One region of the Ruegeria sp. AP12 genome, then DNA from elsewhere that is predicted to be linked to it. Evidence: riboswitches for the same ligand, from Rfam matches in the RefSeq annotation. Region 1 holds a riboswitch; each other region holds the start of a gene.
The links. A riboswitch is a leader RNA that binds a small molecule or an ion and turns the genes downstream of it on or off. The one in region 1 is predicted to bind cobalamin.
Positions count from the first base shown of each region.

Region 2: another riboswitch for cobalamin. It lies ahead of ACR0E6_RS01740 (DUF1636 domain-containing protein); the one in region 1 lies ahead of ACR0E6_RS14815 (DUF1636 family protein).
Region 3: another riboswitch for cobalamin. It lies ahead of ACR0E6_RS09900 (hypothetical protein); the one in region 1 lies ahead of ACR0E6_RS14815 (DUF1636 family protein).

Region 1 covers NZ_JBQFVZ010000005.1:141,703-151,596, forward strand. The annotation lists gene ACR0E6_RS14780 (carbohydrate ABC transporter permease) at 1-76, opposite strand, end outside; gene ACR0E6_RS14785 (ABC transporter substrate-binding protein) at 132-1,490, opposite strand; gene ACR0E6_RS14790 (LacI family DNA-binding transcriptional regulator) at 1,711-2,739, shown strand; partial or broken gene ACR0E6_RS14795 (GH1 family beta-glucosidase) at 2,744-4,048, shown strand; gene ACR0E6_RS14800 (glucokinase) at 4,112-5,071, shown strand; gene ACR0E6_RS14805 (carbohydrate kinase family protein) at 5,106-6,032, shown strand; gene ACR0E6_RS14810 (D-lyxose/D-mannose family sugar isomerase) at 6,051-6,716, shown strand; cobalamin riboswitch at 6,776-6,979, shown strand; gene ACR0E6_RS14815 (DUF1636 family protein) at 7,079-7,435, shown strand; gene ACR0E6_RS14820 (ABC transporter ATP-binding protein) at 7,432-8,208, shown strand; gene ACR0E6_RS14825 (ABC transporter substrate-binding protein) at 8,224-9,171, shown strand; gene ACR0E6_RS14830 (FecCD family ABC transporter permease) at 9,173-9,894, shown strand, end outside.
Region 2 covers NZ_JBQFVZ010000001.1:350,085-359,978, reverse strand. The annotation lists gene efp (elongation factor P) at 1-311, opposite strand, end outside; gene ACR0E6_RS01780 (DUF6280 family protein) at 530-850, shown strand; gene ACR0E6_RS01775 (cobalamin biosynthesis protein CobQ) at 917-1,486, opposite strand; gene ACR0E6_RS01770 (cobyric acid synthase) at 1,548-3,005, shown strand; gene ACR0E6_RS01765 (hypothetical protein) at 3,010-3,798, opposite strand; gene ACR0E6_RS01760 (TolC family outer membrane protein) at 3,873-5,291, opposite strand; gene ACR0E6_RS01755 (protein-L-isoaspartate O-methyltransferase family protein) at 5,387-6,040, opposite strand; tRNA gene ACR0E6_RS01750 (tRNA-Cys) at 6,269-6,342, shown strand; gene ACR0E6_RS01745 (NAD(P)-dependent oxidoreductase) at 6,393-7,385, opposite strand; cobalamin riboswitch at 7,489-7,708, shown strand; gene ACR0E6_RS01740 (DUF1636 domain-containing protein) at 7,802-8,182, shown strand; gene cobW (cobalamin biosynthesis protein CobW) at 8,179-9,234, shown strand; gene cobN (cobaltochelatase subunit CobN) at 9,238-9,894, shown strand, end outside.
Region 3 covers NZ_JBQFVZ010000002.1:399,237-409,130, forward strand. The annotation lists gene ACR0E6_RS09880 (metallophosphoesterase family protein) at 1-185, opposite strand, end outside; gene ACR0E6_RS09885 (ATP-binding protein) at 344-3,412, shown strand; gene ACR0E6_RS09890 (nucleoside 2-deoxyribosyltransferase) at 3,444-4,148, shown strand; gene ACR0E6_RS09895 (AbrB family transcriptional regulator) at 4,369-5,433, shown strand; cobalamin riboswitch at 5,529-5,740, shown strand; gene ACR0E6_RS09900 (hypothetical protein) at 5,863-6,162, shown strand; gene ACR0E6_RS09905 (homocysteine S-methyltransferase family protein) at 6,377-7,429, shown strand; gene metH (methionine synthase) at 7,426-9,894, shown strand, end outside.

The sequences.
Region 1 (9,894 bases):
TCGAGACGTAGAAGTAGCCCACGCAACCCGACACACCGATGATGATGGTCAGCAGGCCCTGAAGTGCCGGTGTCATGACGCCCTCATGTGTTTGGAAACGGGGCAGCCGGTGGGCCGCCCCATAACATCAGTTACTTCGCGGCATCCCACGAGGACTGGATTTCGCCGGTGACTGTGGCGGCATCTTTCGCGCCCGACGAATAGTCGACCATACCGGTCCAGAAGGTCCCCGCGCCGACCGCACCGGGCATCAGGTCCGAGCCGTCAAAGCGAAAGGTGGTGGCATTGGTCAGAATCTCACCCTGTCCGCGCTGCGTGTCATTGGCGTAGTTCTCGGGGTTTGCCCCCAGATGCGGGGTCAGGAACCCGTCCTGCGACATCATGATCTCATGCGCGAAGGGGGTTTTGAGGAATTCCATGAAGGCCTCGGCCGCCGGGTTCGGGTTGGTGATGGTGAACAGCGTGCCCGCACCCAGAACCGGGGTGCCCAGATCCTTCTCGGCATAGGCCGGGAAGTAGAAGAAATCGGCATCCACACCCAACTCGGTCCCTTCCGGGAAGTAGGCCGGAATGAACGAGGCCTGACGGTGCATCATACAGGCCGGCGGGCTGTCGAACAGGCCCTTGGGGCTGTCGCGGAAATCAATCGCGGCGGTGTCATCGGCATCACCCACGACGTAGTCGTCATTGCGGGTAAAGCTGCCATATTCCTCGATCGCGGCGATCACGCGCGGATCGTCGAACTTCATTTCGTTCGAAACCCACTGGTCATAAACCTCGGGCGGTTGGGTGCGCAGCATCAGGTCCTCGACCCAGTCGGTTGCAGGCCAGCCGGTGGCACCACCAGACGCCAGACCAACGCAAAGCGGCGTTTCGCCGTCCTCGACCATCTGGTCCATCAGTGCTTTGAACTCTTCCATGGTCTGGGGCACTTCGTAGCCGAAATCCTCAAAATTCTCGGGGATGTACCAGACCAGGGATTTCACGTTCACATTGAAGAAGAAGCCGTAGAACCCGTCTTCACCTTCGGCATTCTCGAATGTCCCAAGATCAACCCAGGACTGCCCGGCGGCAAAATTCTCTTTGATCCAATCTGCCGACCCTTCGGCCAGAGGTGTCAGATACCCGTTTTTCGCCATATTGGCGGCAAGGCCGGGCTGCGGAAAGACAGTCAGGTTGGGGGCCGACCCGGCGGCAGCGTCAATCAGGATCTGCTGTTCCAGCGAATCCGACCCGACATAGCTGGCATTGGCGCCGGTTGCGTCGACGAAATAGGCCACAAGGTTCTCGAAAGAATCGCCCTCACCCGCCAGCCATGGCCCGAAAATCGTCAGGTCCTGACCGGTCAGGTCATGAGCATCGGCAAAAGCCTGCAACCCGTCCCAATCAAAGTTTCCATCGCCGACAGCATGAATCATTTCACCTTCGGCATGCACGGACCCGGCCATCAGGGCGAGCACCGCCGCGCCTGCATATAGCGAGTGTTTCATCAATAATCCTCCCAAGACAACAACGCGCTTCTGAGATTCGTTTTTCAAAGCGCTTTGGATGCGGAACTTTATCCGCTAACATTCAGCCTCTGTCAACAATCTGTTTCTGATACTGCACTATGTTTGGCAGAGATCGAATTGACGGAATACAGGTTGACGAATGGTCGATTTGGCCACAAAACAAGTCTAACACCTCATTTGAAGGCGCTTTGAACCGCTCATGAACCTGAAACAGCTCTCGGAAATCCTGGGTCTTTCACAGACAACCGTCAGCCGCGCGCTGAACGGCTATCCGGAGGTGAGCGAGGATACGAGGGTCCGGGTTCAGGCCGCTGCGCAGAAACATGGATACCGACCGAACAGCCGGGCCAAGGGGCTGGCGACGGGCAAGTCCATGGTGATCGGGCATGTGATCCCCAGCTCATCCCAGCATGAAATGGTGAACCCGATTTTTGGGGATTTCGTCGCCGGTGCTGCAAAGAAATATGCCGAGCATGGCTATGACATGATGTTCACAAACGCCGACGACACCTCGATCGAAGAAGCTTATCGCAGTCTGTTTCAACGCGGCGCGGTGGACGGGGTCGTGCTGCAAGGGCCCAAGGTGAACGAGCATCGGATTTCAGTGCTCAGCCGCATGTCCGTGCCGTTCATCGTTCACGGACGTGCAACCGGGGTGGACCTGCCTTATGACTGGATCGACGTGAACAACAAAAGTTCTTTTCAGCGCGCGACCCGCTTTTTGCTGGATCTGGGCCATCGCCGCATCGCGCTGATCAACGGGCTTGAGGATATGGATTTCGCCCATCGCCGCCGCGACGGCTATCTTGCTGCGCTGGCGCAGGCCGGGTTGAAGCCGGATCTTGAACTGATGCGCAGCGCCGAAATGACCGAAGTTTACGGCCATCACGAAACCCGCGCCATGCTGGCGCTGGACAATCCGCCCACTGCAATCCTGACCTCGTCCATGATCTCGGCCATTGGTGTGCGCCGCGCTTTGGAGGAGGCTGGCTTGCAGATGGGCCGCGATGTGTCCGTTATTGCCCATGATGACGACCTGTCCTACCTCAAGAACGGGCAGGACGTGCCCATTTTCACAGCCACGCGCTCATCCGTACGTCAGGCGGGGGAATTGGCCGCCGACATGCTGATCGAGCGCATCAAGTCCCCGAACGATCCGACCAAAACCAAATTGCTCGAGGCGGAACTGGTCGTGGGCAGATCAACCGGCCCGGTGCCAAGCAGGTAACAAAATGAAATACACCCGCGCTGATTTCCCCAAGGATTTTCTCTTTGGTGTGGCAACCTCGGCCTATCAGATTGAAGGCCACGCGAAGGGCGGCGCTGGCCAGACCCATTGGGATACCTTCGCCGCCTCGCCCGGCAATGTCGTGCGCTGCGAAAACGGCGATCTGGCCTGCGATCACCTGAACCGGTTCCCGAAAGATTTCGATCTGGTGCGCGAGGCCGGGTTTGATTGCTATCGCTTTTCAACCAGTTGGGCGCGGGTCATGCCCGAGGGGCGCGGTCAGGTCAATCAGGCCGGGCTGGACTACTACGACCGGCTGACCGATGCGCTGCTGGATCGCGGCATCCGTCCCTGCGCCACGTTGTATCATTGGGAACTGCCCTCGGCCCTGGCCGACCTCGGCGGCTGGCGCAACCGCGATATTGCCGGGTGGTTCGCCGATTTCACCGAGGTCATCATGGGCCGTATCGGCGACCGCATGCACAGCGTCGCCCCGATCAACGAGCCCTGGTGCGTGAGCTGGCTGAGCCATTTCGAAGGGCACCACGCCCCCGGCATGCGCGACATTCGTGCGGCGGCGCGCGCCATGCACCATGTTCTGCTGGCCCATGGGCGCGCCATTCAGGCCATGCGGGGGCTGGGGATGAACAATCTGGGTGCGGTGTTCAATCTGGAATGGGCCGAACCCGCCGACAGCAGCCCAAAGGCGCGCGAGGCCGCCGATCTTTATGATGGGATTTACAACCGGTTCTTTCTGGGTGGCGTCTTCAAAAAAGCCTACCCGCAGAATGTGCTGGACGGGCTGGAAAAGCACTTGCCAACCGGCTGGCAGGACGATTTCGAAATCATCGGAACGCCAGTCGATTGGTGTGGGCTGAACTATTACACCCGCAAGCTGATCGCCCCGTCCGACACCGCATGGCCCAGCCTGAAAGAGGTGCCCGGCCCGCTGCCAAAAACGCAGATGGGGTGGGAGATCGAGCCGACGGCCCTTTCTCGTTTTCTGACCCGCACGGCGCGGGACTACACCGGGGATCTGCCGATCTATGTCACCGAAAACGGCATGGCCAGCCCCGAGCGGCAGCAGGATGACGACCGGATAGAGTATTTGAATCAGCATCTTACGGCGGTGCAAACTGCGCTGGAACAGGGCGTTCCGGTCAAGGGTTACTTCATCTGGTCGCTGCTGGACAATTACGAATGGGCGTTTGGATATGAAAAGCGGTTCGGGCTGGTCGACGTGGATTTCGACACGCTGGAGCGCAGACCCAAAGCCTCGTTTAACGCGCTGAAATCGGCGCTGGCGCAAGGTGAACCCGTTGCGGTGCCCCTGGCACAACCGGCAGGTGCGGTGCACGCGCATTGGAACCTGGTGGCAGATATCGGCGGTACCAACACCCGGCTTGGGGTCATCACAAACGGAGAGTTGACGGATCTGCGCAAGCATCCGACAGGGACTCTGCCCGACCTGCTTGACGCGTTCCACAGCCTGCGCGATGACATCGGCACCGACCCTCAGGCCGTTGTCGCCGCAGGTGCAGGCCCGGTTCGGGATGGCGTCATCCAACTGACAAACGCCCATCTGGACCTGTCCGAGGCCGAGTTAGCCAAGGCCACAGGTGCGCGGCATACCTATGTGATCAACGACTTCACCGCTGCGGCATGGTCCGTGGCCGAGGCAACGAAGGCCGATGTGGCCGTGCTGCAAGGCGACCCTACACCGCCAACCGGCACCCGTCTGGTCGTTGGCCCGGGAACCGGGCTGGGTGTCGGGGCGCTGTTGTATTCGGAAAGACATTACCACACAGCCTCGGGCGAAGGCGGTCATGTCGGTGTCTCCCCGCGCCACCGGGACGAGGTTGATATTTTCGAAGCTGCCCGCCACATCGCGCCGGACTGTTTCTTTGGCGATAGCCTGACGCTTGAAGCTGAAATGTTTCTGAGCGGAACAGGTCTGCCTGTCCTCTATCAATCCATCGCACTGGCCGCCGGTCAGACTGACGCAGCGCACCGCCCGGCAAAGGATATTCTTCACGACGCCCGCAACGGATCGGATGCCCATGCCATCAAAGCAGCCGAGATGTTCACGACCCATCTGGGCGCTCTGCTGGGTGATCTGGCCGTCACCTTGATCCCCCGGGGCGGCGTGTTCCTGGTGGGCGGCGTGGCAGAGAAGAACCGCTGGCTGTTTGGCGAGCGTTTTCTGGACGCCTTCAATCAAGGTGGGCGATTCAGCGATTTGCGGCAAGGGATGAACCTTTATATCTCGGAACAGATCGAATTTGGCATTGTTGGCGCTAACAACTTCTGTAAAAATGCGCTCATGCGGTAAAATCGTGTGACCATTTCCAAAGAAGGACCGCGGGATGATCCTGTGTTGTGGCGAAGCCCTGATCGACATGATCGCCGAACCGACCAATTCGGGCGCGCAGGGCTATGTGCCCCATTCCGGCGGCGCAATTTTCAACACGGCCATCGCGCTGGGGCGCTTGGGCGCGCCGGTGGGGATGCTGACGGGCTTGTCCTCGGATATGTTTGGCGCGCAATTGGCGGACACGCTGAAGGCAAGCCATGTGGACACCTCGCATGTGATTGCCAGCGACCGCCCGACCACTTTGGCTTTTGTGAAGCTGGTGGATGGGCATGCTTCGTACAATTTTGTTGATGAAAACACGGCGGGGCGAATGTTGCAGCCCGAGGATATGCCACAGCAATTGCTGGCGACCTCGACCCTGTATCTGGGGGGGATCAGCCTGGCCTGTGAACCCTGTGCCGATGCCTATGCCGCGCTGCTCGACCGTCATGGCGGCGACCGCGCGGTGATGCTGGACCCAAATATCCGGCCGGGTTTTATCAAAGATCAGACCCGCTATCGCACCCGCCTGAACCGCATGATCGCGCAGGCCGATATCGTCAAGGTTTCGGACGAGGATCTGGATTGGATCATTCCCGGGCCGGAAACCCATGCCGAGAAGGTGCCCTTGTTGCTGAAGGCCGGGCCGTCGGTGGTGATTGTGACGCGGGGCAGTCAGGGGGCCTCGGGCTATCTGGCGGACGGGTCCGAGACCTCGGTGGCGGTCAAACCGGTGCAGGTTGTCGATACGGTCGGGGCTGGCGATACGTTCAACGCGGGCGTTTTGGCCGAACTCCACCGCGCCGGGCACCTGAGCAAAGAGGGCCTGCGCGCCTTGACACCTGATAGCCTGCGCGCGGCTTTGTCCCTGGGCGCAGAAGTCGCCGCCGTCACCGTATCCCGCGCCGGGGCAAACCCGCCCTGGGCGCATGAGCTTTGATCCCCCGAGGGAACCGACATGAAACGATCCGACATCAACGACATCAAGACCGAGGCGCAGGCCTTCATCAAATCCTTCGGCGCGGTCCTGCCGCCCTTCGCCGACTGGTCCCCTGATCAGATGCGCAGCGCAAAGGCCGACACGATCCGCGCCCGAGGGTTGGGCTGGGACATTACCGATTACGGTCAGGGCAAGTTTGATGAGCTGGGCCTGTTCCTGTTCACCCTGCGCAATGGCGACGTGAATGATCTGAACCAGGGTCGCGGTATGCTCTATGCCGAGAAACTGCTGATTTCGCGCGACAAACAATTGTCTCCGATGCACCGCCATATCATCAAGGCCGAGGACATTATCAACCGGGGCGGCGGTGATCTGGTGATGGAGATCTACGCCTCGGACCCCGAAGGCGGCATTGATCGCGACAATCCGGTGGTTGTGCCCAGCGACGGCTGCGATGTCACCATCACCCCCGGCGAGTTGCTGCGCCTGAAACCCGGTGAAAGCGTGACCCTGATGCCCGGTATCTGGCATGCTTTTTGGGCCGAGCGTGGGGATTGTCTGATCGGTGAAGTCTCAACCGTCAATGACGACCGCACCGACAATGTGTTCGAGCAACCGATCCCCCGGTTCGCGACCATTGAAGAGGACGCAGCGCCGGAATTTTTGCTGGTTGCGGATTACTAAACACTCAGTCCGCGCCGCCAAAATCTCGACCAGAGCGCTTGACAATTAAATCCTCGACAGACTAGCTGACCAGCGATGGTTCCCGTAGCGATGCCTGCGGGATGAAAATGGGAATACGGTGCGGCCCTGCGGCCAAATCCGTGACTGCCCCCGCAACTGTAAGCGGAGAGCGACGCCAAATCACCACTGGCCTGAACAGGTCGGGAAGGTTGGCCAAGCCATGACCCGCAAGTCAGGAGACCTGCCATCACCTGTGCAACCAACCCGGGGCGGGGTGTCCTGGAAGGAGGATTTGATGGCTCAATTTTTCGCCTGCGGGCGTGGCTTCTTCTTTTCGCGCGGTTTCCGCAGCGGGAACAGCCATGTCATCCCAAGCTGACCACTTCGTCCTGATCTGTTCGACCTGTCAGGGTGAAATCGAAGCCAAGGCAGCCAAGGCCAGTTTGGACGCAACCCTGCCGCAAGGGTTTGCGACCCGAATGATTGCCTGCATGGCAGGGTGCGAACGCCCCATGACCGTTGGGCTGCAAGCCGAAGGCAAGGCGCAGTATCTGTTCGGCGATATCCAAAGCCCCGCCGATCTGGACGCGATTGCCGCCTTCGCCCGCCAATTCCGCGACAGTGACGACGGCTGGACCAGTGCAACCGATCGGCCCCCTGCCCTGCTTTTCAAAACTCTGGCCCGTCTGCCGCGCCTTTCGACAGAGGGCGAGAAATGAGTTTTCTGGTTGCCAAGGGGCTCGAATACTACGCCCTGAATGGGGATGTGTTGCTACAGGATGTCTCCTTCTCATTGGATGAGGGGTCGATCCTGGCCATTGCCGGGCCAAACGGGGCCGGGAAAACCACGCTGTTGAACCTGCTTTGTGGCCTCGAACGTCTGGCCTTGGGCGATGTGACGATCAAGGGGCAAAGCCTGCGTCAATTATCTGCCCCTGAACGGGCACGCACCATCGCCGTGGTCGGGCAGCAGGAACTGCCTGACGGCAGGCTGAAACTGCGCGACTATGTGGCCCTTGGGCAAATCCCGATTCAGGCCGACCGGTCAGCCGAGGATCATAAGGCCGATCTTGAGCGGGTGCTTGAGATCACCGAACTGGTCCCGCTGGCCGATAAACCGATGCAACGTCTGTCCGGCGGCGAACGTCAGCGGGCGCATATCGCACGGGCCCTGGCGCAAAGGCCATCGCTGCTGTTTCTGGACGAGCCGACAAACCACCTCGACCCCGACGCCAAGGGCCACATGCTGTCGCTGGTGGCCGAACTGGGCGTGACGGTTGTGATGATCGTGCATGATCTGGTCATGATCCCCGAATTCGCCACCCATGTCGCTTTGATGAAGGCAACCCGCATGACCGGCTTCGGCCCGGTTCCCGAAGTTCTGACACCCGAGCGTGTGCGCGATACGTTTGGCGTTGACTACCTGTGTTTCCAGCACGAAGGGCGCGTGATCCCGGCGCTGGATATCCGAAAACGAAAGCTGTCATCATAACAGGAGAATTTGATAATGCAGAAATTCTGGTCCGTGGTCCTTGTTTCGGGCCTCGCAAGTGGTGCGGCGGCGCATGAAGTGACCGTCGACAATTGCGGCGAACCACTGGTGTTCGACGGCACGCCCGAGCGGATTGTCGTGCACGACATGAACATGACCGACATGGCCTTTGCGCTGGGTTTGCAGGACAAGATTGTCGGCCTGACCGGCATTACCGGCTGGTACAAGACCAGCCCGGATTTCGATGCAAAACGCGGTGACATCCCGGAACTGGCGCCCAAATACCCCACCGTCGAAAATCTGGTCGCGGTCGAGCCGGATATGTTCTTTGCCGGTTGGTATTACGGCTTGCAGCCGGGTGGTGAAGTGACCCCAGACACGCTGGAACCCTTTGGTATCAAGACCATGGTTCTGACCGAAAGCTGCGTACACCTGAACAAGGACCGCCCCGAAGCCAGCATGGACCTTCTGTTCGATGACGTGCTGCGTCTGGGCAAGGTGATGCATGTGGAAGACAGGGCCGAAGCGCTGGTCTCAGACTGGAAAGACCAGCTGGCGGCCATCGAATCCAAAACCGCAGACCTGCCGAAACCCCGCGTCTTCCTGCTGGACGGTCCCGCCGATGCGCCCTTTACCGCCGGTAAATTCGCCATTCCCGACGCCATGATCGAGGCCGCAGGCGGTGTCAGCGTCACCCACGACATGGACACCAGCTGGGGTCGCACCTCATGGGAAGCAGTGGCCGCCGCAAACCCCGAATTTCTGGTCCTGCTCGACTATCAGACCGGAAACGGTGCCGAAGACACGTTCAAGTTCCTGCAAGAGCATCCGGCCATGTCCCTGATCGATGCCGTCAAGAACGAACGCTGGATCGGCCTGCGCTATGAAGAGCTGACGCCGGGACCGGCAAACATAGACGCCATCGAAAAGATGGTTTCGGCCATGCACCCGGAGCTGAACTAACATGGCTCAAACGGGCCGCGCGGTCCTGCTGGGGGCGGTCATTCTGACCGCCCTTTTGCTGCTGTCGGTCGTCTATGGCACGACATCCATTCCCGTCGCCGACGTGGCGACAGCGATCATGCTGGGCACCGGATTGACCGAAGGCGAGATGTCCCCCCTGCATCGGATCGTGTTCGACCTGCGCCTGCCCCGCGCCCTATTCGCGGCGGTCATTGGCGCTGGTCTGGGTGTGGTCGGCGTGGTGCTGCAAACGACCACGCGCAACGATCTGGCCGACCCGTTTCTGTTTGGCCTGTCTTCGGGCGCAGCCGCCGGGGCGGTTCTGGTCATCACGGTAACCGGGGACGTGCTTGGCATCTGGACCCTGCCGCTTGCTGCCTTCTGTGGCGGCTTGATCGCGTCAGGCATCGTTCTCGCGCTGGTTCAGGGCCTGCGCACAAGCGCGCCGGAAAAGCTGATCCTTGCGGGGCTTGCGGTCTCGTTCCTGTTTTCTGCCATCACCAACTATCTGATCTTTTCCGGCGACAGTCGTGCTGCGCATTCGGTGATCTTCTGGATGCTGGGCGGTCTTGGCCTCGCGCGGTGGGAGACCTTTCCCCTTGTCCTGATCGGGCTTGCGATGATCCTGGGCTATTCGCTCTACCGCAGCCGCTGGCTGGACGCGTTGCTGACCGGGGATTTCACAGCCGCGACGCTGGGTATCCCGGTTCAGGGCCTGCGGTT
Region 2 (9,894 bases), on a different contig from region 1:
CGGCGTTCGCCCAGCAGGTCAGCGGGCAGTTCGATCTGCTCATAGGTCTCGGCATCCATGAACACCAGCATCCCGTCGGACTCGTATAGGAACTGCTGATCCTTCTGTTCCAGACGCACACGTTCGACCTTGTCCGCCGAGCGGAACCGTTCGTTCAGCTTCGATCCGTTGCGCAGGTTGCGCAGCTCGACCTGGGCAAAAGCGCCGCCTTTACCGGGCTTTACGTGATCCACTTTCACAGCCGCCCACAGCCCGTCGTTATGCTCAAGCACGTTGCCGGGGCGAATTTCGTTCCCATTTATCTTGGGCATGACATAAATCCTTCACAAACGGTTGATGCGTCAGTTGCGGTCCCTATATCTGGCTGGACCAACCCTGACAAGACAACGAGACCTAGTGCTGCACTTGCAGCAAGCCATGCACATGACGCAACGCAACTATGCATTTTAGGTGTATCCGAATCGCACCTAATAGGTCATAAGGACCGTCACGCCGAAAATGCAAGAGCAAGAACAACAAGGAAGACGAGATGAGAGATTTCGTTGACGGCACTGCCTTTAACAACGAGCAAGGCAATCGTGCACGCAAACTTTTCGCGGCCGTTGTGTTGGCTGCACTTGATGACGCTATCGCCGATGACAAGAAATACGGCAATGGCCCCGAACAGATCGCCCGCTGGGCACGCTCGCGCGATGGGCGCGAGGTGCTGTCCTGCGCCGGTATCGACCCGAATGAGCGGGTTGTCAGCGGACTGATGGAGTTCGTTGGCCGTGGCGTGCGGACCTCGGTCGCGCTGTCGCGTGAAGAAAGCGAGCGTCGCAATGCCGCTCAGCAGGCCGAAGCCGCCTAGACACCGGGCGACTTCCCTTTGAAAAAGCGCGCTCCGCCAACAGGGGCGCGCTTTTCTGTTGCGGGGTCAGAAAAACAGTAACCACTGCCGCAGCACCCAGACCTCGGCCATCAGCAGCAGGGCAAAGAACAGCTTTGCCGTGATGGACAGGCCGCGCTGCCATAAGGCGACATAGGCCAACAGGCAGATCATGGCGGATACAGGGGCCACCCACAGCGCATGATGGGCACTGTCCCAATAGCTGACCGGGCTGTGATAGACCCAATCGCTGATCGGCCAGAACTGAGGCCGCCCGTCGCCCGCGTGCAGGAAAAAATCCATCACCAGATGCAGCAGCCCTGCGGAAGCGGCCACCGTCAGAAACGACCAGCCCCGCCACATCCCCAACGCCAAAGCCAACCCCCACAGAATGAATGAGTTGTCGATGGCAAAGACCGTTTGCCAGGCGGGCGAGAAGTAAAGTTCGTCAAACACCACCTGTGGCGGGATGCCGAGGATGTACAACGACGTTCCCGCCATCAGGTACAGGGACAGATCCGGCAGCAGTGATCCCAGCACCGCCGCCCACAGGACGCGCCCCCGCGCAGGCCGCGCAAAGGCGGCAGCACCGATCAAAAGATGCGCTGGCGTGTTCATCCGGGGCTTTCCCTTTGGCCTTAAATCAGGTCATCTGCGCGACAAGGTATAGGAGACGACCATGGTTCGCGCCATCATGATTCAAGGCACCGGCAGCAATGTCGGAAAATCGGTATTGGTGGCCGGGTTGGCGCGCGCTTATACGCGACGCGGGTTGCGGGTGGCCCCGTTCAAACCTCAGAACATGTCCAACAACGCCGCCGTGACCGAAAACGGAGGCGAGATCGGGCGCGCTCAGGCCCTGCAAGCGTGGGCCGCGAACCGTCCGACGCATACGGATATGAACCCGATCCTGTTGAAACCTGAAACCGACACCGGCGCGCAGATCATCGTTCAGGGCCAGCGCGCAGGCACGATGAAGGCCGGGGATTACCGCAAGGACAAATCCAAACTGCTGGGGGCCGCGCTGGAAAGCTTCGACAGGCTGTGCAGCGACGCCGATCTGGTGCTGATCGAAGGCGCGGGCAGCCCGGCGGAAACCAACCTGCGCAAAGGCGACATTGCCAATATGGGCTTTGCCTGCGCTGCCGGTGTGCCGGTGGTGCTGGTCGGTGACATTCACCGGGGCGGCGTGATTGCGCAGATCGTTGGTACTCAGGCCGTGCTGGACCCCGGCGATCTTGAGATGATCAAGGGCTTTGCCGTGAACCGGTTCAAGGGCGACGTGTCGCTGTTTGATGAGGGCCGCGACGATTTAGCCGCACGCACGGGCTGGCCCTGTCTGGGCGTGGTGCCGTGGTTTCACGATGCGTGGAAGCTGCCCGCCGAGGATATGATGGACATCCGCTCACACACCGGCGGGGCGTGCAAGGTCGTTGTGCCGCAGCTTGAGCGCATGGCCAATTTCGACGATCTGGACCCGCTTTCCGCCGAACCCGGTGTGAGCGTCGAGGTCATCCCCGCAGGCCGCCCCCTGCCCGGCGATGCCGACCTTGTGCTGTTGCCGGGCAGCAAATCCACCATTGGCGATCTGACCTATTTCCGGGCGCAAGGCTGGGATATTGACCTTCTCGCCCATGTACGCCGCGGCGGGCATGTTCTTGGCCTGTGCGGCGGCTATCAGATGCTGGGCAAAACGATCGCGGACCCCGACGGGGTGGACGGTCGGCCGGGCAAGGTTGAAGGGCTGGGCCTGCTGGATGTGGACACTGTCATGGCCGGTAAAAAGCATGTCACGCTGACCGAAGCCTGCGCCCTGCCCAACCGCGAACCGGTCAGCGGGTACGAGATTCACATGGGTGAAACGGAAGGCCCGGATTGTGCGCGGGCCTGGCTGGAGGTTGAGGGCCGCCCGGAAGGCGCAGCCAGCGCCAATGGGCGCATTCTGGGCAGCTATCTGCACGGCATATTTTCGTCCGACGCGTTTCGGGCGCAGTTTCTGGCAAAACTGGGTGTGAAATCCGAAACCGCCTATGAGGATGGTGTCGAGCAAACGCTGGATGATCTGGCCGATCACCTTGAGCAGAACATGAACCTGGATTTGCTGCTGGACCTTGCGCAGCCGCCGCAGCGGGACTGAGCGGTTATTCCAGCTCCTGCGCTGCCAGCGCCCGGTGAATCTCGCGCCGGACCATCTTGCGCACATTGCGGGTGATCCGCTCGCCCAGCACGCCCTGAAGCTCTTGCCGGACAACCTCGGCAATCATGTCACGCAGCGCGTCTTCGTCGATGGCCACGTCGCGCGCGGGCACAGCGTCTTCGGCCATCGGTTCAGCCACAGGCATGACTTCGGGCGAACGAATGAAGGTGGCCGGTTGCGGTTCTTCCTGTTCAGGCTCGGCCGCTGCAACTGTGTCCTCAACGCCTGTTGCCTGCTCTGCAGGCACATCCTCTGGCTCGGGCTCTTCGAACCCTGAATCCGTCGTCCAGGCGAGGCCCTGAGTCGGTGTCCCCGAATAGGCATCGTCACTGTCGCCATCGGGTTCCCACTGATCCTCGGTCCGGGCGATCGCAGCCTCCAGCGCTTCGATCTTCGCGCTCAGGCTGGTTGCCGGGTCTTCGCTGGCCTCAGGCTCTGGCGTGGCCTCTTCCTGACGCGGAACGTCACTGTTGGCCGCTGCGTCGGCCTTAACGATGTCACAGGCGCGCAGCAACATTGGTTTCGCCGATTCCTCGGCGCTGTATTTCGGTTCCAGCTTCAGCGGGGGCTGTTCAACCTGAGCGGGTTTTGAGATTCGCAACGCCTCGGTCAGCACCAAACGCCCGGGCTTGCGCGCACCCGAGGACGGGGCTTTGCGCCCCTCTTCGCTGACCAGACGTTTGACCGAAGACAAAACGTCTTCGATCCCGGCTTTTACGACATTGTCCGTCATTTTGCTCTACCGCTCTTTCCTCAGGCCCGAGTGTAGCCAATCCTGTCAGAGCGAACAACAGATAGTATTGCCCGTCAGTCCCGACGCAACGCTTTGAGGACGCGATCCAGGTCTTTGCTCTGTTTGCTGACCTGTGCAGGGGCTTTCTTGACCAGATTATAATAGAGCGTCGGGTCATAGATCTGCACCGCCAGACCCAGACGTTCCGCCGTCAACAGGCCCTGAGCCTGCAACAGCTGATACGCAGCGCGCGAACGCTCGGTGCGCGAGGCGACCTCGTTCAACTGCGCATCCAGCAAATCCTGCTGCGCGTTCAGAACGTCCAGCGTGGTCCGTGCGCCCAGCGTTGCCTCTTCGCGAATCCCGTCAAAGGCGACCTGCGAGGCGCGCACCTGCTCGGTCGACGCCCGCAGGCTGGCCGAAGCGGCCTGAAAGTTTGCATAGGCTTCGGACACGCCCTGCGTGATGTCCTTTTGCACGTTCAGAAGGTTCGCGCGCGACGCATCGCGGGTGGCCATCGCCCGGCGCACCGATGCCGCCAGACGTCCGCCGGCATAGATCGGCTGGTTGAAGTTCAGCGAGACACTCGCATTTTCGGTGTCATCGTCATTGTCATAGCTTTCCGTAATGCCCGCATCCGCATTCAGCGTGACATTCGGTCCCAGATTCGCCCGCTGCTGCTGGACCTGCAAATCAAGCGCACGCACTTCGTGCTGGGCCGCAAGAATGGCCGGATGGTTGCGGCGCGCGAACGAGATCGCCTCGGACTCGGACCGGGGCAGTGACGGAAGGCTGGGCTGACCAGCGGTCGCCCCCGGTAGTTTGCCGACGGCATTTACATATTCCGCCTGCGCCGTGCTCAGGTTACCGCGTGCAACTGCCAGATCGGCCTGGGAACTGGCCAGCTGTGCCTCGGACAGGGCGACGTCCGTGCGCGTGACTTCACCCACTTCGAAACGGTCCCGCGAGGCCCGAAGCTCCTCGGCCGACACATCGACGTCATTCACCTGAATCTGCACGGTTTCTTCCTGCAGAACGACGTTGAGATAAGCGTTTGCTGCGCGGAACAGAATGGCCTGCTCGACATCGATCAGGCTTTGGCGCGTGGACAACACGATTTCCTGCGCGGATTGCTTACCGAGAATCGAGAACCCGCCATCATAGATCAACTGGGCCAGCGTGAGGCCGGTAAAGAATGTCGAAGGCTCGTTCCGGACCACTATACCGCTAGTCGTTGTCCGCGTGTAATCCTGCGAAACGCGCACTGTCCAGTTGATGATCGGACGCAGCGCGGACACCGCAATGGCAACATCTTCATCAGCGGCACGCAACAGCGCGCGGTTCTGTTCAAGAAGACCGCTGGTGTTATACGCCCCGATAAAGGCATCGGTCAGGTTGTCCGCCCATGCCAGGCGTACAGGCATAACGCTAAGGGCCAGACCAGCGGTCACCGCCAAGGCCCTGACCAGCTTACCAGTTGCCGTTCCACGCATCACCAAATCCTCTCAAATCAAAATTACACTGCCCTGCGGGAAGTTTGCGTTGCCGTTTTCAACTAATCAAGGTGGCAGAAAAAACCACCGCCCGACTATAGCGAAAATGCACACTCGACTGAAAAACTGTCCAGTGTCGGCGCACTGGCGTTGAAAGCGTCGCGCCAGCTGACCCGGTCACCAGCCTTGCGCCCGATCCGAACGACGCCCAGACCATCCTGCACAAACAGACAGGCGATGCGCCCGTTGTCTTTCAACTGACCGAGCAGAGTGTCCGGCACCTGCTGCACGCCGCCCTGTATCATGATCACGTCGTAAGGCCCGTGTTCCTCGGCCCCTTGCTCCAGCGGGCCCACATGCACCACGGCATTGTCTGCATCCGCCTCGGTCAGGGCATCCTGCGCTTCTGCGGCCAGCGCCTCATCGCTTTCAACAGCAACCACCAGTTCAGCCATGCGCGCGGCAACGGCGGTGGAATACCCCAGCCCCGGCGCGATATCCAGAACCGCCTCATCTTTGCAAATATTCACAGCGTCCAGCATCTTGGCCAGAGTCCGAGGCTCCAGCATGCTGCGCCCGTCCCCCAGATCGATTATGCCTTCAACATAGGCGGCCTCGCGCTGCGCATCCGGCACAAAATTTTCACGCGGGACGGTCAGCATGGCATCGATGATCGGGAATTTCGTGACATCAGAGGGCCGAATCTGCGTATCGACCATAGTGCGGCGTCGGGTTGCGAAATCTGTCATGTGATCTCTCGTCTGAATTCCCACGTTTTTTTGGCTTTTGCCACATCCCGCAGCAACCGGCAACGGCCCTGTTGCCACAGCCCGGCCCGTGCGACAGGTTTGTGATCCGGCCCAGATCAGCATTTCCCGCCTCAGGCGCCAAAATTACACGCAATCCTCTGGACGCCCCATAAGAAAGCTGCTAAAACGCCTGTCACACCACGGCAAGTATTTGATTTTACTTGAAAAGGCGAGTTGGCGGAGTGGTGACGCAGCGGATTGCAAATCCGTGTACACCGGTTCGATTCCGGTACTCGCCTCCACTTCCTTCAATACCTTCACCTCGCGACGCAAAGACGAAAGCGCGCCTCCCTTAGGAATCGCGCCCCGCCGGGACAACCTCATAACCCGGTTCTTCAGGTTCATCGTCCTGCATTTCAGGTGGAAAGCCGGGCGCGCGGATGTCGAGGCCGGTGGCGTCTTCCAGGCGTTTGATGATGTTGGGCGACAGCTCGCGGTCACCGTAACGAGCGATGCCGTCCTCGAAGATCTTGATCATGATCGGGTTGATCTCAAGTGGGACACCCGCGCGGTCGGCGACGTCCTGAAACAGGCCGATATCCTTTTTGACAAGGTCCATTGTAAAGGAAATATCGCGCGAACCGTTCAGGATGACCTGGCTTTCGGTTTCATGCACAAACGACGTACCGGACGAGATCTTGATCGCCTCATAGGTCGTGTTCAGGTCCATCCCGGCGGCTTTGGCGGTCACCAATGCCTCGGCGCAGGTGATCAGGTTGGCGGTGGCCAGATAGTTGGTCAGAACTTTCAGAACCGAGGCCGAGCCCAGATCGCCCGTATGCAACACCCGACGGCCCATCGTTGTCAGGAAGGGCAGGATTCGCTCAAAGGTATCCCGGTCGCAACCCGCGAAGATCGAGATATTGCCGGTTGCCGCCCGGTGGCATCCGCCGGAAACCGGGCAATCAACCGCCGCCCCGCCCCGCTCGATGACCATGGCACCCAGCCGCTTGGCCTCGGCCTCGTCGGTGGTGGACATTTCCATCCAGATTTTGCCGGGGCCGACCTCGGGCAACATCTCCTGCATCACCGCGTCCGAAGCGGCAGGCGATGGCAGGCAGGTGATCACCGCGTCGCAATCGCGCATCAGCTGGGCCGGGCTTTCGGCGGCCTTTGCGCCCTTTTCGACGAATTCTTCCACCAGGTCTGCATTCAGGTCATGGACCGTCAGGTCGATCCCGTTGCGCAGCAACGAGCCCGAGAGTTTTCCGCCCACATTTCCAAGTCCGATGAACCCAACTTTCATTATTCGCGTCTCCCTGCGTGTTTTCCGGTATGCGACCATGTCGCGGGCACCGCGTCATGCCGCCCAGCGACGCTGGCAGGTCGCTTTTCATCCTAGCCACGCGATGGTGGTCGCATCGCGCTTGACAACCTGCCCACACGTGCCGCATGTCCCTGTCGTTGGTGTCGGCGACAGCCGATGAAAAGGGAATGCGTCAACGGTTTATCCGCCAAACGCAGCCGCCCCCGCGACCGTGACCGGAGAGGGTGCCCAATGCCACTGGCCTGCCAGGCCGGGAAGGCGGGACATCCGACAGAGGAGCCAGACGAACCGGGCCTCTGACATCCGCAAGCCGGGAGACCTGCCAGCACCCGAAGTTGAAACCGGGCGGGGTGTTCCGGTGTCGGGTCCATGTGCATCGCGTGGCCCGCATGAAACCCCGTCCCCCGCGAAGAGGATTTGGGGGGATGAGAGACATGACCGAGACTGCGCCGGTCGAGCTGCTGGTTTGCACCACGTGCCGCCGTGGTCTGCCCATCGAGGATGATGACCAGCGCCCCGGCACATTGCTGCACAAAGCGCTGGAACAGGCGGACCTGCCCGAGGGCGTCACACTGAAAGCCGTCGAATGCCTGTCGAATTGCGATCAGGGCTGTTCCATCGTGCTGCGTGGCGGGCCGGATCGCTGGACCTTTGTCTATGAGAACCTCAACGAAACCGATCACGTTGACGTCATCGTCGACGGAGCGACCAAGTATCTGGCCACCGAGGACGGCTTGGTCAAATGGCGCGAGCGCCCCGAACATTTTCGCAAAAACTGCGCCTCGCGCATTCCCCCGATTGGAGCCCTGAAATGAGCAACCTCGAAAAACTCCCCGTCACCGTCATCACCGGCTTTCTGGGCTCGGGCAAAACGACGCTGGTCAAGCATCTGATGCAGAACCCGCAAGGCAAACGTCTGGCCGTGGTGGTCAACGAGTTCGGCGATGTGGGCGTTGATGGCGACATCCTGAAATCCTGCGCGATCCCGGATTGCCCGGCGGAAAACATCATGGAACTGGCCAATGGCTGCATCTGCTGCACCGTGGCCGATGACTTCATCCCCACCATCGAGGCGCTGATGGCGCTGGAGCCGCGCCCGGATCATATCCTGATCGAAACTTCAGGCCTCGCCCTGCCGAAACCGCTGCTGAAGGCGTTCGACTGGCCCGATATCCGGTCGAAGATCACCGTGGACGGCGTGATCGCCTTGGCAGATGCCGAGGCTGTCGCCGCCGGTCGCTTCGCCCCGAATGTCGAGGCGGTGGATGCCCAGCGCTTGGCCGATGACTCGATCGACCACGAAACACCTTTGTCGGAGGTGTTCGAGGACCAGATCTCCTGCGCCGACATCATCCTGCTGACCAAACCCGATCTGGCCGGTCCCGAAGGTGTGGCGAAAGCCAAAGAAATCATCGCGGCCGAAGCCCCGCGCCCTCTGCCCGTGGTTGAAGTGGCCGAAGGTGCCGTGGACGTGCGCGTCGTGCTGGGCCTTGAGGCCGCCGCCGAGGATGACATGGACGCTCGACCGTCGCATCACGACGGCCACCACGACCACGAGCATGACGATTTCGAAAGCATCATCGTCGAACTGCCGGAACAGACCGAACCCGCCGATCTGGTCGCCAAGATCGAACGTCTGGCGAATGAGCTGAACATCCTGCGCGTCAAGGGCTATGCCGCCGTTCAGGGCAAACCCATGCGTCTGCTGGTGCAGGCCGTCGGTGCCCGCGTCCGGCACCAATATGACCGCCCCTGGGAGCCCGGTGAGGAGCGCCGCTCGCGCCTTGTGGTCATTGCCGAGCATGACGACATCAAAGAAGCCGCGATCCGCAATATCCTCGTGGGTGTGACCGAGGCTGCCGAGTAAGCCATGCACGTCGTCTTCCGCGAAAGCCACGGGTTAGAGGAAACCGAGACCCCGACCGATCTGGGCCAGAGCCCGGCGGATTTGGTGGTGCTGTCGTTCTCGGACAGTGACCTTGGCGCTTTTGCGGCGGGCTGGCATCGCGGTGGGGGCGCTCACGGGCGGATGCCGACGATGCGGCTGGCGAACCTGACGGCGCTGAAACACCCTTTGTCGGTCGATACTTATGTCGAACAGACGCTGGAGGGTGCAAAGGGCATCCTGATCCGCCTGATCGGCGGGGTGCCCTACTGGTCCTACGGGTTGCAACAGGTTCTGGCACTGGCGCAGGCCAAGGGCATCGCGCTGGCGGTGCTGCCTGCGGATGGGCGCGAGGATACGCGGCTGGATGACTATTCCACCCTTCCCGTCTCGACCCTGCGGCGGCTGGCGCATCTGTGCGACACCGGTGGAGAGGTCGCGGCACAGGCCGCCTTGGCGCAGATGGCGCTGGCGGCGGGGCTTTATGCCGGACCGGTGATGGGGGCCAAGACTCTGCCTGAATGTGGCGCTTGGTGCCCGGACCGCGGCGTGATCCCGGTGGATACGGCGTTTTCGGGCGATGCGAAACGCATCCTCGTCACCTTCTACCGCGGCTATCTGACCTCAGCCGACACCGCCCCG
Region 3 (9,894 bases), on a different contig from region 1:
AGGGTCGGAAGGGGCGCATCCCCGTTCGCGTTGATCAGATGACGCAGGCAGCCCACCAGTTGCACCAGCAGATCGCTTGGATGGTTCGGGTCCACTTTACCATCGGCCCTAGTCAGCCGCGTCAGGATGCTGTTATCGGCCCCGAAATGCATGTCGGACAGGCTGATGTACCGGATATCGCTCATGATTGTGCTTTCTCCTGCGGCCCGTTTTTCGAGGCGATCGCCGGGGATATGACCCGGGTCAGAGGCGCCAACTCTTACTTGACGCAGGGGAACTCATGCGGTCAAGCTGAAAGAGTTAACGCGTTAAACCTTATTTTGGGGCGTTTCAGGGGGCAGAGATGGTTCATTCCGACGAAGACCTCTCGAACCGGCACAATGTCGTCGGCGAACGCCGGCAGCTTGTTGTGGTCTTCGTCGATCTGGCCGGATCGACCGATCTGAGCGGCCGGATCGACACCGAGGATTACGCCGCGCTGATCCTTGCCTATCAGGAAACCGGACGGCGCATTTTCACAGACTATGGCGGACGGGTCGCCAAGTATCTGGGCGATGGCCTGTTGCTGTATTTCGGCTATCCGCAGGCGCGGGAAAACGACGCTGAGCGCGCTGTGCGGGCCGCGCTGGACCTATTGAACGCGATGAAACAGCCCCTTCCCGGTACGGACCCGGACGCTCCACGCCTGCAGGCCCGCATCGGGGTGCATACCGGCGAGGTGGTGGTGGGTGAAAGCGAACAGGGCGGGCGCGATGTTCTGTTTGGTGAAACAGTGAACATTGCCGCCCGGATCGAGGCGAAGGCCCGTCCAGGAACAGTATTGGTCAGCGATCCGGTGATGTCGCTGCTCAAACAGAAGTTCGTATCGCAACCTCTGGGTCCGGTTGACCTGAAAGGCGTCGCCCGCCCGTTGCCTCTGCACCGCGTATTGCGCCCTGCCGCTGCCAATGCCAGGTCTGGAAGCATCACAGGCTCGACCCTGCTGCTGGGGCGCGAGGCGGTGCTGGGTCAATTGCGCGAACTCTGGCAAAAGGCTACCGAACACGGGCCGGTCGCGGCAACGGTGAAAGGCAATCCGGGGATTGGCAAAACCAGCCTGCTGCGTGCCTTCCGGGCCCAATTGGCCGAAACCCCCCATATCTGGCTTGGGGTACAGTGTGACGCGCTGTCGTCAAGCGCGCCGCTTGCACCCTTCATCGGGCTGATCCAGCAAAGCCTTGGTATCACTCCGGGCATGGAGGACGACGAGGCGCTCAACCGTCTCAGACAGGGTGTGACGCAACAAGACAATGCACCGGACGAGACCGTGCCGCTGATTGCCCGGTTGCTTGGTATCCATACCTCCGACACGGCCGCGTTGGAAAATTCCAGCCCGGAAACCCTGCGCCACCGGACACTTCTGACCCTCGGGCACTGGCTTGCACGACTTGCCGTTGATCGCCCTGTCGTGCTGGTCTGCGAAGACCTTCACTGGTGTGACGCCACCAGCCTGGAACTTCTGGAGATGCTGCTCGACTGGCCTCAGCCGCTGCCGGTTTTCTGCCTTGTGGCGCAGCGCGATGATGGCAGTCCGGGGCTGCCCGCAAAACGGTCCGAAGTGATCGCGCTTGCAGCGTTGGATCACGACCAGGCGACGCAGTTGGCGCAACGGGCCGCAGCCCCCGCGGACCTGTCGGATGCGGTACTGGAAGATATCCTGACACGCGGCGCAGGCAACCCCCTGTATATCGAAGAACTGGCCCGCTTTGCCGGGGAAAACCAGACCGGACACCGCCAAAGCCGCGCGGTTCCGCCAACCCTGAACAGCCTGATCATGGAGCGGCTGGACGCTCTGTCGCCCGAGTCGAAAAAGACCGCTCAGGTCGCCGCCGTTCTGGGCGAGGATCTGGATATGTCGATCCTGTCCCAGGTCGCCCAGCGCGATGAGGTCGAGATATCCGGAACGGTCGGGGATTTGCTGGAGGCCGATATTCTGCGTCCGCGTTCGGGCACCAATGACGGCTACATGTTCCGCCACGCGCTGACGCAGGACGCGGTCTATGCCACGCTTCTGCGGGCCGAGCGGACCGATCTGCATGCCCGCGCCGCTGTGTGCCTTCAGGACGGGACGGCGGAACAGCCCGACAAGATCGCCCATCACCTGCATGCTGCCCGGCATTTTACCGATGCCGCCATCTGGTACCGCGACGCCGGGCTGCGCGCGGTCAAGCAAGCTGCGGTCGAGGATGCAACGGTGCTGTATCGCCGTGCTTTGGCCTCGCTGGAGCAGACCGAGGAAAACCGCCAGCGGGACGAGATCGAGCTGTCCATCCAGATCCCGCTGGAAAACGCGATCATGGGCGTGCGGGGCTTTGCCTCACCCGAAATCAAACCGGTGCTGGATCGCGCGTTGGAACTGGCCGAACGTCTTGACGACGCGGATGAGACCTCATCGGCGCTGAACGGGCTGGCCGCGCATTTTCTGGACAAGGGAGACTGCGCTAAGGGCATAGAATATGCCGACCGCATTCTGGCTGTGCCCGGCGCGACCGCAAACCGGATCGGCATGTTGCGCGCCCATACCACGCTTGCCTTTCTGCGGTTTCAACTGGGCGAAGGTGAGATTGCCGTTGAACATGCGGAAGAGGCGATCCGTCTCTACCGCCCCGAGGATTACGCCGAGGTTACTTATGGGATTGGCACCGATCAGGGCGTTCTGGCCTATGGGGTCAGCGCGGTCGCCCATTGGTGGTGCGGCGCGCCCGATACGGCGCTGAAACGTGCCGAGGCGGGGTTGGCGCTGGCCGAGGGGTTGAACTCGGCGCTCAGCTTGGCCGCCGCACGGGCCTTTCTGATCATCACCCTGCATTGCCGCCGGGACAGTGACCGCGCCTATGCTCTGGCCACCGAGACCTATGAGACATGCGCCCAGCTTGGCATCCCGCTTTGGGGCGGGTTAAGCCAGTTGTTCCGGGCCGGACAACCCATCGACCCGCCGGACAAGCGTTGTCAGGAGGTTGATGCCGGTCTGGCCTTGCTGGCGAAAACCGGCAGTCAGACAGGCTCGGGCATGGGGTTTGCGATCATGGCTGACACACGGCTGGCCAATGACGATCCGGATACGGCGCTGGCGATCGTTGACACCGGGCTGCAACTGTCGGGGATGTTGAACCAGCCGGTTTGGAACCCGGACCTGATGCGGTTGAAAGCACAGGTGCTGGCTGTTCTGGACCGACAAGATGAGGCCGAGGCGCTGCTGCGCACCGCAATTGACGAAGCCGGGGCTGCCGGATCGGTTTCGCTGGCCCTGCGCTGTGCGCGGGTGCTGTCTGATATGCTAAACGGCACCGCGCGCGAAGCCGAAGGCGCGCAGTTGGTTGCCGATTGGGCCGGTCGGCTGGAGCCCGGCGCAGCCGCTTCAGACCCGGCCTGACGACACTGAATTTTAACCAGAGGACCATTTCATGACAGACCATATCGTTTTCTGCTCGGGCCCGATGTTCAGCGTCGGTGATCTTTGGGAGCAATATAACATCGCCGCCGTGCTCGAGGCCGGAGGGTTCGGCACCTATCTCGCCCCGCGCGACGGCGTCGAGATCGCCAAGATGATGGATATGTTGCAGGACCCTCAGGTCTGGTCACAAAAGGGCCAGGAGATGCTGTATATCATCCTCAAGGTCGGCTACGCGCAGGATATCTACCAATTGCTCGGGCGCTGTTCGAGCCTTGTGTTCAACATGGATGGCCGGGTGCCCGATGGCGGCAGTATTGTCGAGGTGACAACAGCCTACGCCGCTGGAATGCCCCTTGTGATCTACAAGACGACACCGGTGACGCTGTTTGGTGGGGTCGATAACCCGATGATTCAGGGGCTTTCGACCAATTGGGACTATGTGCATGACACCGCATCCATCGTGCCCGCCCTGCTCAAACGGATCGAAGCTCAGTCGCAGAACGGCTATGTCTACACCCCGCCCCCGAATGTCAGCCTTGTGATGGAGGTTGGGGCGATGACGGCAGACCCCAGTTCGGACCTTCACAAGCGGCTCGACGCGATTTCGAATGCGCCAAACGAGAAGGCCGCGCTGGAAGCGGGTGAGGAACTGATCGACTGGGCGAAAAGCAACAAGGCTTATCAGGCTGCATTTGGCGGGTCGGCACCCACGTAAGCCCTGTTGGATTGGTGGGGTTGAAACGAATTCAGTGACACTCGCCTTGATTTCGACACCTCGTTCCCGGATCTCATCCAACACACGCTGATAGCGCCAAGCTGCATCACGGGCCGCTCCTCACTCGGGCATGCCGAATGGTCGGTGCGCGTGGTCTTGCAAACCGCGCCCATTTGTATACCATTGGATACAATTGACCCAATGACATCGGGCCTGAAATTTGTCCGTCCAAGCCACATCACCAAGCCGCCCCGTTAGGCGGGCCATTACCTTCGGCCTTGCCGGGCTGGGAACGGTCGTATTCTGGATGCTGGGCCTGCCACTGCCCTTTCTGTTCGGCCCCATGACCGCCTGCCTGATTGCGGCACTGGCGCATGCGCCGATGGAGGGGTTCGGGCAGATCTCGGTCGCGGCGCGCACTATCCTGGGCGTGGCGGTGGGGGCTTCGATCACGCCTGATCTGTTTGGCCAACTGCCGAAAATGGCAGCGTCGATTGCTCTGATCCCACCCTTCATCCTGTTGATCGCTTTGGTCGGGGTGCCGTTCTTTCGCAAGGTCTGGGGCTTTGACGACAAAACGGCCTTTTACGCCGCGATGCCTGGCGGGTTGCAAGACATGATCATCTTCGGCACCGAGGCCGGTGCCAATCCGCGCGCCCTGTCCCTGATCCATGGCACGCGCGTGCTGATCATCGTGACGCTCGCCCCGTTGCTCCTGACCCTGTTCTACGACGCTGACCTGACCAACCCCATTGGCGAACCCGCCCGCGACCTGCCTTTGCACGAACTGGCGCTGATGGTCGTCGCCGCCATTGTCGGCTGGAAAGGCGGTGAGCGGATCGGCCTGTTCGGAGCGTCCATTCTGGGCCCAATGATCCTGACTGCGGCCTTGTCACTGGGCGATTTCATCCACACCCGCCCACCGCGCGAGGCGATCCTTGTCGCGCAATTCTTTATCGGCTGCACCATCGGCGTGAAATTCGTCGGCGTCACATGGGTCGAGCTGCGCAAAGTTGTGGCGGCGGGCTGCGCCTATGTTGTTGTGCTGGCCGTACTTGCAGCAGCCTTCACGGCCCTTGTGACCACGTTGGGTTTTGGACAACCGATCGAGGCCTTCCTCGCCTATGCCCCCGGCGGGCAGGCTGAAATGACGGTCTTGGCCATCGTCTCGGGCGCGGATCTCGGGTTTGTCATTACCCACCACCTGACACGGATCGTTCTGGTGATCATCGGCGCGCCCATCGCGGCCAGTCTTCTGGTGCGCTGGTCCGGCTCTCGGGATTAGAGGTGTTTCGCAGTTTGATTTGGGTTCAATTCCTGCCGGGTTGCAATCCGACGCTGCGTGCTTTGCTGGCACCGGTGGACAGGGCTTTGGCCTTATGAGACTGTGCTGCCGATGGTGTCCGACGCTCTGAGTCGGCTGAAAAGGGAATGCGGTGCGGGCAAACGCCCAAAGCCGCAACTGCCCCCGCAACTGTAAGCGGCGAGCGACCCCCGACAGACCACTGGATGACCCCGCTTGGGTTGTCCGGGAAGGACGGGGACAGCGATGAACCGCAAGTCAGGAGACCTGCCATCTCCGGCGCATATGTGCCGCAGTCACCTTAACTCGGGCGGGGTGCCCGTGGACGGAGCGACAAGAGATGGACCGCACTGGCCAGACATCACTGTTGATGCCCCACACAAGCCGCCCAAAAGCGCGGAGGGCGGCGTTATGCTTGACCTGACCATTTCCCAACTGGATACCGGCCACGTGCCACCGCAGCGCGCGCAAGAACTGGGGCAGATGGGCTATATGCAATGGCTGGGTGGCCTGCCCGGTTCCGCGAACTACCACGCGCAGGCGCGGATTGCTTTGGCCAAGGCCAAACCGTTTGCCGAGACCTCACCCGCCATCGCTGTGTTCTGCGACCTGCTGGCCCGATCCATGCAGATGCCCCTGGAACCATTGTTCCTGGCCCTGCCCGCAAAACAGCGCCGAGGGGGCCATCGCGCGCGCCGAGCCGCCTTGTAACCTCATGCGGGCAATTCAGCTTGTGCCATCGCCCGCATTTTGGACGATTTTGGCCGGGCAATGCTTTGGCTGCTTATTGGTGATTCGGTTGGATTTGCGCGCCGAACAAGACACATTATGATGCAAGCTCATAATTTTGTCGAATAACAATCATTTCACCTCATAATGTCAACGCGCTATACCTTCGGCCAACACAGCCGATTGGATACCGCGAATGCTTGACTTTACCTTGCCCGACACACCCGCGCTCGCGACGCTGCGCGCATTGGCTGCCCAGCGCATCCTGATCCTTGACGGGGCCATGGGCACAATGATCCAGGCGCTGAACATGACCGAAGAGGATTTTACCGCCAACGGTCACATCCATGGCCCCGGTTGTCGGCATCATTATCACCCGGACCTTCCGCAACAGGGCAACAACGACCTGTTGGTGCTGACCCAGCCGCAGGCAGTTGAGGACATTCAATACGAGTTCGCAATGGCCGGGGCGGATATCCTTGAAACCAACACTTTTTCCTCAACCACCATCGCGCAAGCCGATTACGGGCTGGAGGCTGCGGTGCATGATCTGAACGTCGCAGGCGCGCAGGTGGCGCGGCGCGCGGCGGACCGGGCCACGGCTGAGGACGGCAAACCCCGGTTTGTGGCCGGGGCTGTGGGCCCGACGAACCGGACGGCCTCGATCAGCCCGGATGTGAACGATCCCGGATACCGCGCCGTCAGTTTCGATGATCTGCGCATAGCCTATGGCCAGCAGATCGACGGGCTGATCGAAGGAGGCTCTGACCTGATCCTGATCGAGACGATCTTTGACACGCTGAACGCCAAGGCGGCGATTTTCGCGGCCTTCGAGAGCTTCGCCAAGGCCGGACGCTGCCTGCCGCTGATGATCTCGGGCACGATCACCGATGCCTCGGGCCGGACGCTTTCTGGCCAGACACCCACCGCCTTCTGGCACTCGGTCGCCCATGCGCGCCCTTTCACCGTCGGGCTGAACTGCGCCCTTGGCGCTGCATCCATGCGCCCGCATATGGCCGAGATTTCGGGCGTGGCGACCGCCCTGACCTGCGCCTACCCCAACGCGGGCCTGCCGAATGAGTTCGGCCAGTATGACGAAACACCGAACCAGACCGCCGCTCAGGTCGAAGAGTTTGCCCGCGATGGCATCGTCAACGTGGTCGGCGGTTGCTGCGGCACCACGCCCGACCATATCCGCGCGATCGCCGAAGCGGTTGCGCCCTTTGCCCCCAGAAAGGTACCCGCATGACCCGTCATCTGCGCCTCTCGGGGCTGGAGCCTTTTGTCCTGACGCCAGACATCCCCTTTGTGAATGTGGGTGAGCGGACCAACGTCACCGGCTCGGCCCGGTTTCGCAAATTGATCGTGAACCGCGACTATGCCGCCGCGCTGGACGTTGCGCGGGATCAAGTGGAAAACGGCGCTCAGATCATCGACATCAACATGGATGAAGGGCTGATCGACAGCAAACAGGCGATGGTCGAATACCTGAACCTTGTCGCGTCCGAGCCCGATATCGCCCGCGTGCCAATCATGATCGACAGCTCGAAATGGGAGGTGATCGAGGCCGGGCTGCAATGCGTGCAGGGCAAGCCGGTGGTGAACTCGATCAGCCTGAAAGAGGGAGAAGAGGCGTTTCGCCATCACGCGGGTCTGTGTCTGGCCTATGGTGCCGCCGTGGTGGTCATGGCCTTTGACGAGGCCGGTCAGGCCGATACGTTCGAACGCAAGACCGAGATTTGCGCCCGCGCTTATCGCATTCTGGTCGAGGATATGGGGTTCCCACCCGAAGACATCATCTTTGACCCCAACATCTTTGCCGTCGCCACCGGGATCGAAGACCACGACAATTACGGCGTGGATTTCATCGAGGCGACCCGCTGGATAAGGCAGAACCTGCCCCATGCACATGTGTCGGGCGGCGTGTCGAACCTGTCTTTCAGCTTTCGCGGCAACGATCCGGTGCGCGAGGCGATGCATGCGGTGTTCCTGTATCATGCCATTCAGGCCGGGATGGATATGGGCATCGTCAACGCGGGCCAGTTGGCCGTTTATGACCAGATCGACCCAGACCTGCGCGAAGCGTGCGAGGATGTGGTCCTGAACCGCCAGCCGAAATCCGGCGGCACCGCGACCGAGAACCTGCTGGACATCGCCGAACATTTCCGTGGCGACAAGCGCGAGGAGAAAACCCGCGACCTGGCCTGGCGCGACTGGCCGGTCGAGAAACGGCTGGAGCATGCGCTGGTCAACGGCATCACCGAGTTCATCGAAGAAGACACCGAGGCCGCGCGCGCCGATGCGGAACGGCCTTTGCATGTCATCGAGGGCCCTCTGATGGCCGGGATGAACGTGGTCGGCGATCTGTTCGGCGCGGGCAAGATGTTCCTGCCGCAAGTGGTGAAATCGGCCCGCGTGATGAAGCAGGCCGTGGCCGTGTTGCTGCCCTATATGGAGGAAGAAAAGCGCCGGAATGGCGGTGAGGGCCGGCAATCTGCGGGCAAGGTGCTGATGGCGACCGTGAAGGGGGACGTGCACGATATCGGCAAGAATATCGTCGGCGTGGTTCTGGCCTGCAACAATTATGAGATCGTGGATCTGGGCGTCATGGTCCCGCCGCAGAAGATCCTGCAAGTCGCGCGCGAGGAAAATGTGGACATTATCGGCCTGTCCGGGCTGATCACGCCGTCGCTGGACGAGATGGTGCATCTGGCCTCGGAGATGGAGCGCGAAGCGTTCGATATTCCGCTGCTGATCGGCGGCGCAACCACGTCGCGGGTGCACACAGCGGTCAAGATCGCGCCGCGTTACACGCATGGGCAGGCGGTCTATGTCACCGATGCCAGCCGCGCTGTCGGGGTTGTCGGCGCATTGCTGAGCCCGACGCAGAAGCCCGATTATGTCGCCGGGATTCAGGCCGAATATGCGGATGTGGCCGACAAGCACGAGCGCGGCGAACGCGCCAAGAACCGCCTGCTTTTGGCCAAGGCGCGGGCGAATGCGCTGAAGCTGGATTGGGATGATTACGAGCCCATTGCTCCGTCCTTCACCGGCGCGCGCGTGCTGCCCGATTGGGATCTGGCCGAAATTGCGCGCTATATCGACTGGACGCCCTTCTTCCAGACCTGGGAAATGCGCGGTGTCTATCCCGGAATTCTTGAAGATGAAAAACAGGGCGCGGCGGCGCGGGCGCTTTTTGCCGATGCGCAGGCAATGCTGGAACAGATTATCGCAGAGCGCTGGTTCACACCCCGAGGGGTTGTTGGATTTTGGCCTGCCAACACGGTCGGCGATGACATCCGGCTGTATACCGGCCCGGATCGCGCTGAAACTCTGGCCGCCCTGCACACGCTGCGCCAGCAGACCGTAAAACGCGGTGATCGACCGAATGTCGCGTTGTCGGATTTTGTCGCCCCGGAAGGCCATAGTGCGGACCATGTCGGCGGGTTTGTCGTCACGGCGGGACCGGAGGACTCTGACATTGCCGAGCGGCTGGACAAGGTCAACGACAATTACGGCGCGATCCTCGTCAAGGCTCTGGCCGATCGGATCGCCGAAGCCATGGCCGAGATGCTGCATGAAAGGGTCCGGCGTGAATTTTGGGGTTACGCAAAGGGTGAAGACTTCGACCCACAGGCCCTGATCAGCGAACCTTATGCCGGTATCCGCCCCGCGCCGGGCTATCCGGCCCAGCCCGATCACACCGAAAAACGC